One region of the Pseudomonas sp. MM213 genome, then DNA from elsewhere that is predicted to be linked to it. Evidence: riboswitches for the same ligand, from Rfam matches in the RefSeq annotation. Region 1 holds a riboswitch; the other holds the start of a gene.
The links. A riboswitch is a leader RNA that binds a small molecule or an ion and turns the genes downstream of it on or off. The one in region 1 is predicted to bind cobalamin.
Positions count from the first base shown of each region.

Region 2: linked by a shared signal. The riboswitch ahead of K5R88_RS03900 (CbtB domain-containing protein) and the one ahead of cobO (cob(I)yrinic acid a,c-diamide adenosyltransferase) in region 1 are both predicted to bind cobalamin.

Region 1 is NZ_CP081943.1:6,518,676-6,525,614, reverse strand. Features, by position in the region: gene cobD (threonine-phosphate decarboxylase CobD) at 1-110, opposite strand, end outside; gene cbiB (adenosylcobinamide-phosphate synthase CbiB) at 103-1,011, opposite strand; gene bluB (5,6-dimethylbenzimidazole synthase) at 1,008-1,658, opposite strand; gene K5R88_RS29725 (cobyrinate a,c-diamide synthase) at 1,655-3,055, opposite strand; gene cobO (cob(I)yrinic acid a,c-diamide adenosyltransferase) at 3,052-3,663, opposite strand; cobalamin riboswitch at 3,745-3,979, opposite strand; gene K5R88_RS29715 (hypothetical protein) at 4,134-4,718, shown strand; gene K5R88_RS29710 (PQQ-dependent sugar dehydrogenase) at 4,787-6,100, shown strand; gene K5R88_RS29705 (class I SAM-dependent methyltransferase) at 6,220-6,873, opposite strand; gene K5R88_RS29700 (C40 family peptidase) at 6,889-6,939, opposite strand, start outside.
Region 2 is NZ_CP081943.1:823,708-830,646, reverse strand. Features, by position in the region: partial or broken gene cobN (cobaltochelatase subunit CobN) at 1-1,535, opposite strand, end outside; gene cobW (cobalamin biosynthesis protein CobW) at 1,539-2,606, opposite strand; cobalamin riboswitch at 2,703-2,914, opposite strand; cobalamin riboswitch at 3,093-3,320, shown strand; gene K5R88_RS03900 (CbtB domain-containing protein) at 3,441-3,635, shown strand; gene K5R88_RS03895 (CbtA family protein) at 3,647-4,351, shown strand; gene K5R88_RS03890 (cobalamin biosynthesis protein) at 4,348-4,761, shown strand; gene cobM (precorrin-4 C(11)-methyltransferase) at 4,844-5,590, shown strand; gene nfuA (Fe-S biogenesis protein NfuA) at 5,771-6,355, opposite strand; gene K5R88_RS03875 (fatty acid cis/trans isomerase) at 6,707-6,939, opposite strand, start outside.

The DNA of each region.
Region 1 (6,939 bases):
GGGACAGGAAACGGCCAGGGCGCGAGGCCGCTGGACAGGTCAAGCCAATCGGCTTCGGCGATACCGTATTCGAGCGCGGCCTTGCGCAACCGTCCACCGTGTTCAAGCATAGAATTCAGCTCCCACGCAGAGAATCAGCAGCCATAACCATACCCCGCGCTGGACCAATTGCCAGCCACGGTCAATGGAGTCGGCATCCGCCGGCACGCCTTCGCCCAGCTGCGGACGCTGATGCAACTCGCCGTGATAAATCGCCGCCCCGCCCAACTCGACACCCAGCGCACCGGCTCCCGCAGCCATCACCGGCCCGGCGTTCGGGCTGTCCCAGGTCGGGCCCTGGGTGCGCCAGCATTTCAGTGCAAGTCGGGTTTTGCCCAGCAGCGCGTAGGTCAACGCCACCAGCCGCGCCGGAATGTAGTTGAGCACGTCGTCGATTTTCGCCGCCGCCCAGCCAAACCGTTCGAAGCGTTCGTTGCGATAGCCCCACATCGCATCCAGCGTATTGCTCAATCGGTAGAGCACCACGCCCGGCGCACCGGCCACGGCAAACCAGAACAGCGCAGCAAACACTGCGTCGCTGCCGTTCTCCAACACCGATTCGGTAGCAGCGCGGGCGACTTCGGTTTGATCCAGTTCGCTGGTCTGGCGACTGACCAGATAGCCGACGCGTGTGCGCGCCTCCTCCAGATCATCACTGCGCAGGGCCTTGGCAACCGGCTCGACGTGCTCACCGAGACTGCGCAGGCCGAGGGCGCAATAGAGCGCGAGAATCTCGACGATCCAGCCAACGTAAGGCGCCCAGGAAAACGCCGTGGCCAGCAAGGTCAGCGGCAACACCGCAATCACCCATGCCGTGACACCGTGGCTGCGCCAGCCGCGCCCGCCACCATTGAAACGTTGCTCGATGCGGTCGGCAAAACGGCCGAACGCCACCAGCGGATGCCAGCGTTTGGGTTCACCCAGCAGCGCATCCAGCGCAACCGCGGCGACACTCAACAACGCCACACTCATTGACTCACTCCCCAATAATTTTCGTACAGCATTTCACTGAGCGGGCGCGCTTGCGCCCAGCCTTCGAGTACCAGCATCGGCGCCGGATAGAATTCCTTGACCGGGCCCAGGCAAAGAACAGCCAAAGGCTTGGCCCCTGCGGGCAAACCCAGCAGGTCGGCCAGGGCTTGCGGCTCGAACAAAGAGACCCAGCCCATGCCGAGTCCTTCGGCACGGGACGCCAGCCACAGGTTCTGGATCGCGCAGGACAACGACGCCATGTCCATTTCCGGCAAGGTGCGACGGCCAAAGATGTGCCGCTCGCGATCGTCCATCAGCGCAGCGACCAGCACTTCGGCGCAGTCGTTGATGCCTTCGACTTTCAACTTCATGAATTCGTCGGTGCGCTCGCCGAGGGCTTCGGCGGTGCGCATGCGCTCCTCTTCCACCAGCAACTGGATCTTGCCGCGCAGGGCCCGGTCGCTGATGCGGATGAACCGCCAGGGCTGCATCAAGCCGACGCTTGGCGCCTGGTGCGCGGCGTCGAGCAGGCGCCGGAGCAACTCGGGTTCGACGGTGCCGCCGCTGAAGTGGCGCATGTCGCGGCGTTCGGCGATGGCTCGGTAGACCGCTTCGCGTTCGGCCTGACTGAATGCGTTGTCAGTCATGGCCTCTTCGCGAGCAGGCTCGCTCCCACATTTGAGGCTGTACCACCTGAAGAAACGCGGTCCCCTGTGGGAGCGAGCCTGCTCGCGATGGCGGTCTGAAGGTCAGGCGCAAACAACGCGGCAATCGCGGTCGGATTCGACGGAAAATAAAAATGCACATAAGAAGCGGTCATCCGCCCCTCACGATAAACCGCCTCCGCCCCACGCCCGCCATTCGGGCTCATACCACGAGCAATCGGCTCAAGCTCGGTGCTGGTCAGCGAGTGATGATAGGTATGCCCGCGCAGCGAACCTTCCGGCAAGTCAACCGCCTGCAACGCCAGCGCCGCCAATCGTTTCTGCATCACCGCATCACCGGTCAGCAAACCAACCAGCTCCGCCCGCGTGCCTTCGACATCGGTCAGCGAATCGAGCAAATACAACATGCCGCCACACTCGGCCAGCAAGGGTTTACCCACCGCGTGATGAGCGCGGATGGCGTTGAGCATTTGAGTATTCCGAGACAGCGCCACATGGTGCAATTCCGGGTAGCCGCCCGGCAGATAGAGGCTGTCAGCCTCCGGCAATTGGGTGTCGCGGATCGGCGAGAAGAATGACAATTCGGCGCCCATGGCCCGGAGCAAATCCAGGCTCGCACCGTAGGTGAAAGCGAACGCCTCATCACGGGCCACGGCGATTCGGACACCGGCCAGCAACGGCTCGGCGGCGATCACTTCTGGAGCGGCGAATTCCACAGGCGGTGGCAGCGTAACGTCGCAGCTGTTGGCCAGCGATTCGGCCGCCGCGTCGAGGCGCAGGTCGAGGTCATTCAGCTCGCTGGCTTGCACCAGACCAAGATGCCGACTCGGCAGCTCGATCCCGGTTTCCCGGGACAACGCGCCGTACCAGCGCAAGCCTTCGGTCAGGCTGCCTTCGAGCAATTGCGCATGGCGCAAGGTGCCCACGCGGTTGGCCAGCACGCCGGCGAACGGCAAGTCCGGCTGATACTTCGCCAGCCCCAGCGCCAGCGCACCAAAGGTCTGCGCCATCGCCGTGCCGTCGATCACCCCGAGCACCGGCACACCAAAGTGCCGCGCCAGATCGGCGCTGGACGGCGTGCCGTCGAACAGGCCCATGACACCTTCGATCAGGATCAGGTCCGCTTCACCGGCGGCTTCCCACAACAGTCGACGACTTTCCTGCTCGCCGACCATCCACATGTCCAGTTGATACACCGGCGCACCGCTGGCGCGCTCGAGAATCATCGGGTCGAGAAAGTCCGGGCCGCATTTGAACACGCGCACCTTGCGTCCCTGATTGCGATGCAAACGGGCCAGCGCGGCGGTGACGGTGGTCTTGCCCTGACCGGAGGCCGGCGCGGCAATCAAGACCGCCGGGCAATGACGTGGTTGATTCACAGCTCGACGCCTTTTTGCGCTTTGATCCCGGCCTGGAAAGCGTGTTTGATGACGCCCATTTCAGTGACAGTGTCAGCCAGCTCGATCATTTCCGGCTTGGCGCCGCGACCCGTGACGACCACGTGTTGCATCGGCGGACGCGCCTGCAAGTCGCTGAGCACCTGATCGAGGTCAAGGTAGCCGTGCTTGAGGGCGATGTTCAGTTCATCGAGCACCACCAGGCCAATCGACGGATCGCGCAACAGTTCGCGGGACACTTCCCACGCGGCTTCGGCGGCGGCGATGTCACGCTGGCGGTCCTGGGTTTCCCAGGTAAAGCCCTCGCCCATCACATGAAAACGCACCTGCTCCGGGAAGCGTCGGAAGAACAACTCTTCGCCCGTGCTGCTGCGCCCCTTGATGAACTGCACCACGCCGCACTGCATGCCGTGGCCCATCGAGCGGGCGAGCATGCCGAAAGCCGAGCTGCTTTTGCCCTTGCCGTTACCGGTCAGCACCAGCAGCAGGCCGCATTCATTCGGGGAGTTGGCGATGCGTTCGTCGATCACGGCTTTTTTGCGCAGCATACGCGCCAGATGGCGTTCGTCACGATCGGGAGTATCAGTCATGGGGGAGCTCTCCGTTGAGGCTGGATAACGGCGGGCAGGCACAAGAATAGACGGCAAGAAGCCTGGCATCGCCCACCGTGATGCCGCTGAATGGATCAGGCCGGTCTCCGGGCTCATGAGCGGCGTTTCGCCTGACTGCGCGCCTTCCCATATCGACATTCGACACAGTGGCTCAAGGCGCAGCCTTCACTCATTTACCGTTGCGGGGGCAGCGCCGGGATCGTGACTGTTCATGAATTGAACGAGCGCACTCACCGGCTTCCCTGTTTCACTCTGTCGACCGACGCCACAGAGCACCTGAAACAAGCCGCGAAGGTTAGAGGGTTGGGGGTGGAGCGTCAATTAAAGCCGGGAGACCGTCGGGCGAATAACTGCCGTCGATCAATAAAATGACGCCAATCTTGTGCCACACTCCTAGCAGTGATATCAAAGCGCCACAACCTGACAACACAATAACAAGGGTGAGCCACATGCAAGGCATGACCATCAGCAATCCGAAGCTGGAATTCCTGCGCCCGGTGCTGGAGCGCTGGTTTGACTGTATCGACCGCTACAACGCGGTGCGCGGCGATAACGACACGCCTTACTGGTACGACGAAAAAGCCAACCTCGGCTTGCTCTCGGCTGCCGCGTGGATGGCGGAAATGGTCACGCTGCAGAACACACCCACCCGCAAACAAAACGAGGAAGGCGAACGCAACGCCCGCGCCGACCTGTTCATCGCCAGCAGCGAAGAACGCGCCTTCCTCCAGACCACCCAGCGTTGGCCACGGGTCAACAGCTTGAACCTGACGCAGGCCCTGGCCGATATCACCAGCGACGCCAAGCGCATCAGCTACGCCAGCGACCTGAAACTCGGCTGCCTGTTCGTCGCCCCGCAAAAGGCCCAGCACGGCGCCACGCCGGAAGAACTTCAGGACATGGTCGACGACCTGCAAAAGGAACACAGCTGCGCGGTCGCCTGGTATTTCCCCTACGCCTACCGCAAGTTGCGCAACGAAGCGGGCAACTATCATCCCGGCATCGCCGTACTGTTCAAGGAAGCCCGCGGCTGACCGGTTGAACCATCGCGGGTTTGCACTTCTCTATTGATCAGGTCACTGCATTTATAGGGAAGATCAGCATGCACAAGCCCCGGCTCGTTCTCGTCATCGCCCTCACAGGAGGGCTCGCTGCCTGCAGCGAGACCTCCACCCTGCAAGTCTCCGACGGCACCGGCCCGTCCCCTCGACTGCCAGAACCGAACAAGACCCTGATCCCGACAGTGAACATCGCCCCGGCAATCGGCTGGCCGGACGGCGCGAAACCCACGGTGGCAGCGGGTACGCAAGTGGCGGCATTTGCTGAAAACCTCGATCACCCGCGTTGGCTCTACGTGCTGCCGAACGGCGACGTGCTCGTCGCCGAAACCAATGCGCCGCCCAAACCCGATGATGGCAAAGGCGTTAGAGGCTGGGTCATGAAGAAAGCCATGGGCCGCGCCGGTGCCGGCGTCCCGAGCCCGAACCGCATCACGTTGCTGCGCGACAAAGACCACGACGGCATCGCCGAAACTCGCACGGTGTTCCTGGAAAACCTCAATTCGCCCTTCGGCATGACCCTGGTCGGCAACGACCTGTATGTCGCCGACACGGACCGCTTGCTGCGATTTCACTACCAGGACGGCGCCACGACCATCAAGTCGCCGCCGATCAAAGTGGTTGATCTGCCGGGCGGCACGCTGAATCACCACTGGACCAAAAACGTGATCGCCAGCAAGGACGGCAGCAAGCTGTACGTCACGGTGGGCTCCAACAGCAACGTCGCCGAAAACGGCATGGATCAGGAAGAAGGTCGCGCGGCGATCTGGGAAGTGGATCGCGCCACCGGCAAGCATCGAATTTTCGCCTCGGGCCTGCGCAATCCCAACGGCATGGCCTGGGAACCGCGGAGCGGCGCGTTGTGGACGGCGGTCAACGAGCGGGATGAAATCGGCAGCGACCTGGTGCCGGACTACATCACCTCGGTCAAGGACGGCGGGTTCTATGGCTGGCCTTACAGCTACTACGGCCAGCACGTCGACATTCGCGTCGAGCCGCAAAACCCGGACCTGGTGGCCAAGGCCATTGCTCCGGACTACGCGGTCGGCCCGCATACCGCCTCACTGGGTCTGACGTTCGCTGAAGGCAACAGGCTGCCAGCGCAATTCAAGGAAGGCGTGTTCATTGGCCAGCATGGTTCATGGAACCGCAAGCCGCACAGTGGCTACAAAGTGATTTTCGTGCCGTTCAGTGCCGGCAAACCGAACGGAAGCCCGGTTGATGTGCTCACGGGTTTCCTCAATGACGAGGAAAAAGCCATGGGCCGGCCGGTGGGTGTGGTGATTGATCAGCAGGGAGATTTGCTGGTGGCGGATGATGTGGGGAATAAGGTGTGGCGGGTGTCGGCAACCCAGTAACTACGCCACACACATACCCTGTAGGAGCAAGCTTGCTCGCGATAGCGGTGCATCAGGCAACATCAATGTTGGATGTACTGCCCTTATCGCGAGCAAGCTCGCTCCCACAGGGATCAGCGTTACCGCTTGCGGCAGAGGGTTAAACCATCGCCCAGCGGCAACAACGACAGATCCACACGCGAGTCATCCTTCAAGGCGCGATTGAGCGCCTGGATAGCGCGAGTGTCTGCGCTTTCGGGATTCGGCTCCAGCACCCTCCCGCTCCACAGGGTGTTATCGAACACCGCCAGGCCACCGACGCGCAGCAGACGCAGCGCGTGCTCCAGGTAGGCCGGATAGTTGGCCTTGTCGGTATCAATGAAAATCAAATCGAATTGACCGGGTTGATCCAGCCGAGCCAGGGTTTCCAGCGCAGGCGCCAGGCGCAGGTCAATTCGTTCGGCGACGCCCGCTTCCTTCCAGTAACGGAGCGCCGTGGCGTTGTAGTCGCCGGGGATATCACAGCAAATCAGCGAACCGTCATCCGGCAATGCCGCCGCCATGCACAACGCGCTGTAACCGGTGAAGGTGCCGACTTCCAGCAAACGCCTCGCGCCGGTGAGCTTCACCAGCAATGCGAGGAACTGCCCCTGCTCCGGCGCCACCTGCCAGCGCGCCATCGGCAGCGCCTGGGTTTCATCGCGCAAACGCTTGAGCAGCGGCGTTTCCCTAAGGGAAACGTCGAGCAGGTATTGATACAGGGAATCGTCGATATTGAGTGTGCGGGCGGTCATGACGACCTCTGCGAACTAGGGGTTACGCGCCAGATGCTCGGGTTGCAGAACACGCTTGGCGCTCAG
Region 2 (6,939 bases), 1.1 Mb from region 1:
TAACCGCGCGCCGGTTGAATGCCGACGAAGGTCAGGCCGAAACGCAGGCCGGCGATCATCATTCGCCCGTCACGGAACATCGGATCGTTTTGCGCGGTGCCCCAACGTTCCAGCACTGCCTGGCGATTAGCCTCGGGCAAGGCGTTGAACATCAGGTTGTAATCATCCAGCGCGAGGCTTTGCTGGCACGGGCGCTGGTCGAGGGTGTCGAGGTCATTGCTGACGCCGCCGAGCAATTGCTGGATCAGTTCGGTGCCGCTGCCCGGCAGTTCGGCCGGCAGCGGGTAACCTTCTTGATGCAGCGCACGCAGAATATTCAGTGCAGCAGCCGGTGTGTCGAGGCCCACACCGTTGCCGATGCGCCCGTCGCGGGTCGGGTAGTTGGCGAGGATCAGGGCGATGCGTTTTTCGCTGTTCGGTACCCGCGCCAGATCGATCCAGCGCCGCGCCAGTTCGGCGACAAAATCCATGCGTTCCGGTTGTGGTCGATAGCACACCACGTCGGACTGACTGCGTTCGCTGCGCCACGCCAGGTCCTTGAAGCTGATCGGGCGACTGATGATCCGCCCGTCCAGCTCCGGCAACGCGATGTGCATCGCCAGATCCCGCGGGCCGAGGCCTTGCTCGCTGGCACGCCAACCGGGTTCGTTGTCCTGGGCGCAGATGGCCTGGATCACCGGGATATTGCGTCGAAACGGTCGCAAGTGCGGCGCTTCGGGGCTGGATTGGGCGAAACCGGTGGTGTTGAGGATCACCGAGGCTTCGACGTCATCCAGCCAGTCCTCGACCACCGAGAGGCAGCCGGGCTCTTTGAGACTGGCCACGGCAATCGGCAAGGGATTCAACCCCGCCGCTTGCAAACGCTGGCAGAAAACATCAATGAACGCGGTGTTCGCCGCCTGCAAATGCGAGCGGTAAAACAGCACCGCCGCCACCGGTTGACCGGCCTGCCAGTCGGCTTGCCAATCCTGCAGTGCAGCGGGACTTTTTTGTGGATGGTAAATCGCTGTGCGTGGCAGGGTTTGCGGTTCGGCCCACTTGTAGTCGCGCTCCAGCCAGCGATTGGCCAGGCAGCGAAACAGATCGAGCGCGTTGGCCATGCCGCCCTGACGCAAGTAATGCCAAAGCCGGTCGCGGTCTTCGGCAACCACCGTGCTCAGGTCGCTGAGTTCCGGGTCCGGGCGATCATCGCCGGGCACCAGAATCAGTTGCACGCCGCGCTGTGAGAGCTCGACCAACCGCTCGACGCCGTAACGCCAATACGCAATGCCGCCGTGCAGCGAGATCAGAATCACCTTGGCGTGGCGCAGCACTTCGTCGACATACAAATCGACCGAGGCGTGGTTCTGCACCTGCATCGGGTTGGCCAGACGCACGCTCGGGTAATCGTCCGGCAACTGTTGCGCGGCTTCGGCGAGCAGCGCGAGGCTGGAATCGCCGCTGCACAGGATCACCAGCTCGGCAGGGGTTTGTCCAAGGTCGGCAATGTTGTCATCCGAGACGAAACCGCCGGGCTGGGTCCTGAGCAGGTGCATGGGTTAAACGCTGAGCGCGGCGCGCAATTGCGCTTCGAGTTGCGCGGCGTCGAGCGCCTGGCCGATCAGCACCAGACGCGTGGTGCGCGCTTCGTCGGCGCCCCACTGACGGTCGAAATGCTTGTCGAAACGCGTGCCCACGCCCTGGATCAACAGACGCATCGGCTTGTTCGGGATCGCCGCGAAACCCTTGACCCGCAGGATGCCGTGCTTGACCACCAATTGCGTCAGCGCGTCCATCAACAGGCTTTCGTCGGCTTGTGGCAGTTCGATGGAAATGGAGTCGAACGCGTCGTGATCGTGGTCGTCATGGTCATCGCCGTCGTGGTGATGATCGTGGTGGCTATGACGGCTGTCGATGTGTTCTTCGGAGCCGGCGCCGAGACCGATCAGCACGTCCAGTGGCAGGCGACCGCTGCTGGCTTCGATGACTTTGACGGCGGGCGGCAGTTCTTCGGCGACTTCCAGGCGTACGCGGGCCAGGTCTTCGGCGCTGATCAGGTCGGCCTTGTTGAGAATCACCAGGTCGGCGCTGGCCAGTTGGTCGGCGAACAGCTCGTGCAGCGGCGATTCGTGGTCCAGGTTCGGGTCGAGTTTGCGCTGGGCATCCACTTGGTCCGGGAACGCGGCGAACGTGCCGGCCGCCACGGCCGGGCTGTCGACCACGGTGATCACCGCGTCAACGGTGCAGGCGCTGCGGATTTCCGGCCACTGGAAGGCCTGGACCAAAGGTTTTGGCAGGGCCAGGCCCGACGTTTCGATCAGAATGTGATCGAGGTCGCCGCGACGGGCCACCAGTTCACGCATCACCGGGAAAAATTCTTCCTGGACGGTGCAGCACAGGCAGCCGTTGGCCAGTTCGTAGACGCGGCCGTTGGCTTCTTCTTCGGTGCAACCGATGGAGCACTGCTTGAGGATTTCGCCGTCGATGCCCAGCTCGCCGAACTCGTTGACGATCACCGCGATGCGGCGGCCCTGCGCGTTATCGAGCATGTGCCGCAGCAAGGTGGTTTTGCCCGAGCCGAGGAAGCCGGTAACGATGGTGACGGGGAGTTTGGCCAGTGTTTTCATCGGATGCCCTTTGGCAAGGTGGCGGGCATGCGGGACGACGACCGCAGCGACAGGCGCGCGGAAGAGTTCGCCACCGGATCACCCCGCCCGGTTGTAGTGAGAATTCGTGTCGAGGCAGGTCTCCTGGCTGACGGTGTGCCTGTCGCGAGACTGGCGTTGGCTGCGCCTTTCCGCGAACCCGTTGGACAGGTTTGCAGTGGCGTGGCAGCGAACATCACCGTTCACAGTTGCGGGGGCAGCCGCGGCATCGACCGCGTTCCCTTCTTAGCTCCGGCAAACGCCGAAGAACCTCGAATGCGCAAGGCTACGCATGGTGTGGGGGCGGGTCAATGTCTTGTGGCGCCCGTACCGGCCCCTTCGCGGGCAAGCCTCGCTCCTACAGAGAAATGCGATCCCCTGTAGGAGCGAGGCTTGCCCGCGAAGAATCCACCTCGGTTCCGAGTTGAGAACCCTTGCCAATTGACGCCCAACCCCCGCCCATGCTCTCCTACACACCTTGTTACGGGTGCCCTTCACAGGGTGAAACGGGAAACCGGTGATTCATGTGCTTTACTCAAAGCCATGTCAGTCCGGTGCTGCCCCCGCAACGGTAAGCGAGCGAAGCGTCAGATCCACTGTGCCAGCAGTTCGGCATGGGAAGGTGACGCTTGCAGGTTTCGGCTGACGCCAAAGCCCCTCGTGAGCCCGGAGACCGGCCCGCAACACAAAGTGACGATTACGTTCACTGAATAACAAACCCGCGGTGGGCGGGCGCTGTTTGAATCTCTGCGAGCCCGATTCGCAGGGGTCTTCCATGCGCTCTATTCACCCGCTGACAGACCAGAGGGAAGCGCCATGTCGATCATCAGCAGCACCGGCCACACATCCACCAGCACCACCACGACCACCCTGGCTCAACGCCTGACCGCCGCCGTCTGCGCGTCGATCCTAGGCGCGTGCCTGGTGTATTTCGCCGGTTTCTCGCACATCGAAGCGGTGCACAACGCTGCGCACGATACCCGTCACAGCTCCGCCTTCCCGTGCCATTGAGACCTGTCGACATGATCAAGCGTATTGCGCAAACCGCAGGTTTCACAGGGCTGCTGGCCGCCCTGTTGCTGACTCTGCTGCAAAGCTTCTGGGTCGCTCCGCTGATTCTGCAGGCCGAGACTTACGAAAAATCCGAGCCGGCCGCTGTTGAAGTTCATGAACACGCCGCCGGTACCGCCGCTCACACCCACGATGCAGAAGCCTGGGAGCCGGAAGACGGCTGGCAGCGCGTGCTGTCGACGACTGGCGGCAACCTGGTAGTGGCTGTCGGTTTCGCCCTGATGCTCGCGGGCCTCTACACGCTGCGCTCGCCGACCAAAACCTCGCAGGGCTTGCTCTGGGGCCTGGCCGGTTACGCGACGTTTGTACTGGCACCGACCCTCGGCCTGCCGCCGGAACTGCCGGGCACGGCAGCAGCTGACCTGGCACAACGGCAAATCTGGTGGATCGGAACTGCAGCGTCCACCGCCGTTGGCATCGCGCTGATCGCTTTCAGCCGCCACTGGCTGATGAAGATCCTGGGCGTGGCGATTCTCGCCGTCCCTCACGTGATCGGTGCACCACAACCGGAAGTGCACTCGATGCTCGCGCCGCAAGCCCTGGAAACGCAATTCAAAATCGCTTCGCAGCTGACCAACCTCGGATTCTGGCTGGCCCTGGGCCTGATCAGCGCCTGGTTGTTCCGCCGCAAAAGCGATGGTCAATACCACGCATGAGCGACACCAGCACAGCGCCGACGTTAGTGGTCGGCCTGGGCTGCCAGCGCGGCTGCCCCGTCAGCACGCTTCGGGCGTTACTCGATCAGGCATTACAGGCGCATCAAATCGGACTTCAGCAGATCACGGCGTTGGCCAGCATCGACCAGAAGCGCGACGAACCGGGCCTGATCGAGCTTGCCGCACAACTCGAATTGCCGCTGACGTACTTCAGCAGTGAAGAACTGGCCGGTTATCAACCGCAACTCAGCCACCGTTCGGAAATCGCTTTTGAGCGCACCGGCTGCTACGGCGTAGCAGAAAGCGCCGCCCTCGCCCTTGCAGAACAACTGGCCCAGGCGCCGGCAAAACTGCTGATTTCCCGACAAAAATATGCCCAGGCGACCCTGGCATTGGCCTGCGCTGCGTAAAATCCCCGATAATCCTCGCCTTCGATCATGAGCAATCTTCATCTGAAGCCTTGCCCAGCCCCTTTTTTGACAGGAAACGACGATGACCGTCTATTTCATTGGCGCAGGTCCCGGCGACCCGGAACTGATCACCGTCAAAGGGCAGCGGCTGATTCGCAGCTGCCCGGTAATCATCTACGCCGGCTCATTGGTGCCCGCCGCCGTACTGGAAGGCCACAACGCCGAACAGGTGGTCAACAGCGCCGAACTGCATCTGGAACAGATCATCGAGCTGATCAAAACCGCCCATGCCAACGGCCAGGATGTGGCGCGGGTGCATTCCGGCGATCCGAGCCTGTATGGCGCGATTGGCGAGCAGATTCGTTACCTGCGCGAACTCGATATTGCGTTTGAAATCATTCCCGGTGTTACCGCGACGGCGGCGTGTGCAGCGCTGTTGGGTGCGGAGCTGACGCTGCCGGACGTGTCACAGAGCGTGATCCTGACCCGCTACGCCGACAAGACCGCGATGCCGGCCGGTGAAGAGCTGGGCAGCCTGGCGCAGCATGGGGCGACCATGGCCATTCATTTGGGGGTGAATCACCTGGAGAAAATCCTGGTGGAATTGCTGCCGCATTACGGCGCGGATTGTCCGATTGCGGTGATTCACCGGGCGACCTGGCCGGATCAGGATTGGGTGGTGGGGACGATTGCGGATATTGCCGGGAAGGTTGAGGCGAAGGGGTTTCGGCGCACGGCGTTGATTCTGGTGGGTCGGGTGTTGGGCAGTGATCACTTTAGTGAGTCGTCGCTGTATCGCGCCGGGCATGCACATTTGTATCGGCCATAGGCCCCCATCGTCGGAGCGCCGCCCGGAGCCGGCTCGCTCCCACAGGGGATTTGTGTCCGCCACAGATCTAATGTGGGAGTGAGCCGGCTCCGGGCGGCGTTCCGACGATGGGGCCAATGAATTTCACCCATAAAAAAACGGCGCTCACGGGGCGCCGTTTTTCATGTCGCAGCGAACACCTTAGTAGTAGGCGTTTTCTTTCTGCGTGTGGTCAGTCACGTCACGAACACCCTTGAGCTCGGGAATGCGCTCGAGCAAGGTGCGCTCGATGCCTTCACGCAGGGTGACGTCTGCCTGGCCGCAGCCCTGGCAACCGCCGCCGAACTTCAACACGGCGATGCCGTCATCGACCACATCGATCAGGCTGACCTGACCGCCGTGGCTTGCGAGCCCCGGGTTGATCTCGGTTTGCAGGTAGTAGTTGATGCGCTCGTTGATCGGGCTGTCGGCGTTGACCATCGGGACTTTGGCGTTAGGCGCCTTGATGGTCAGCTGGCCGCCCATGCGGTCGGTGGCGTAGTCGACAACCGCATCGTCCAGGAAAGCTTCGCTGAACGAGTCGATGTAAGCAGTGAAGCTTTTCAGCCCCAGCGCAGTGTCTTCGGGTTTTTCTTCGCCCGGCTTGCAATAAGCAATGCAGGTTTCGGCGTACTGGGTGCCAGGCTGGGTGATGAAGACGCGGATGCCGATGCCCGGGGTGTTCTGCTTGGAGAGCAGATCAGCCAGGTAATCGTGGGCGGCGTCGGTAATGGTAATAGCGGTCATGGAAACTCCTCGCAGGCTTGGGCGCAGTTTACGCCAATCATCGCGCCGCACAAAGTCCTAGTATTTTTGTCGGGAAAGCGCCAGCGCGCCAGGGCCCGGTGATTCGCCGTCAATCCGGGCTTTAAGCCACCAATAGCTGCATTTCGCCACCCATTCAAAATTTGCCCACAACCTCAAACCAATGGTCACGGCGCACACGGCGGGCACTCCACCCCCTGTAGGAGCCGGCTTGCTGGCGATGGCGGCGTCACATTCAACATCAATGTGATTTCAAGGACGCTATCGCCAGCAAGCCGGCTCCTACAGGGGGGCGGCGCCCATAGAGACCGGCACCGGCCCGCTGTCAAAAGATCAAAGATTCTCGTAGCGGTTCATGTCCAGCACGCCCTCTTCCACCGGGTCGGTTTCGTGGACGTACCGGCTCAGGTCATGGAAGTAGAACCAGAATTGCGGGTGACTGCGGCGATTCCCCCAGCGTTCGACGATTTTCTCGAAGCGATTGGCATCCTTGGCGTTTTCCATCGCCTCGACAAAGGCTGGTACCTGATCGGCGGGAATGTTGAACATGAAGTTCGGATAGCTGC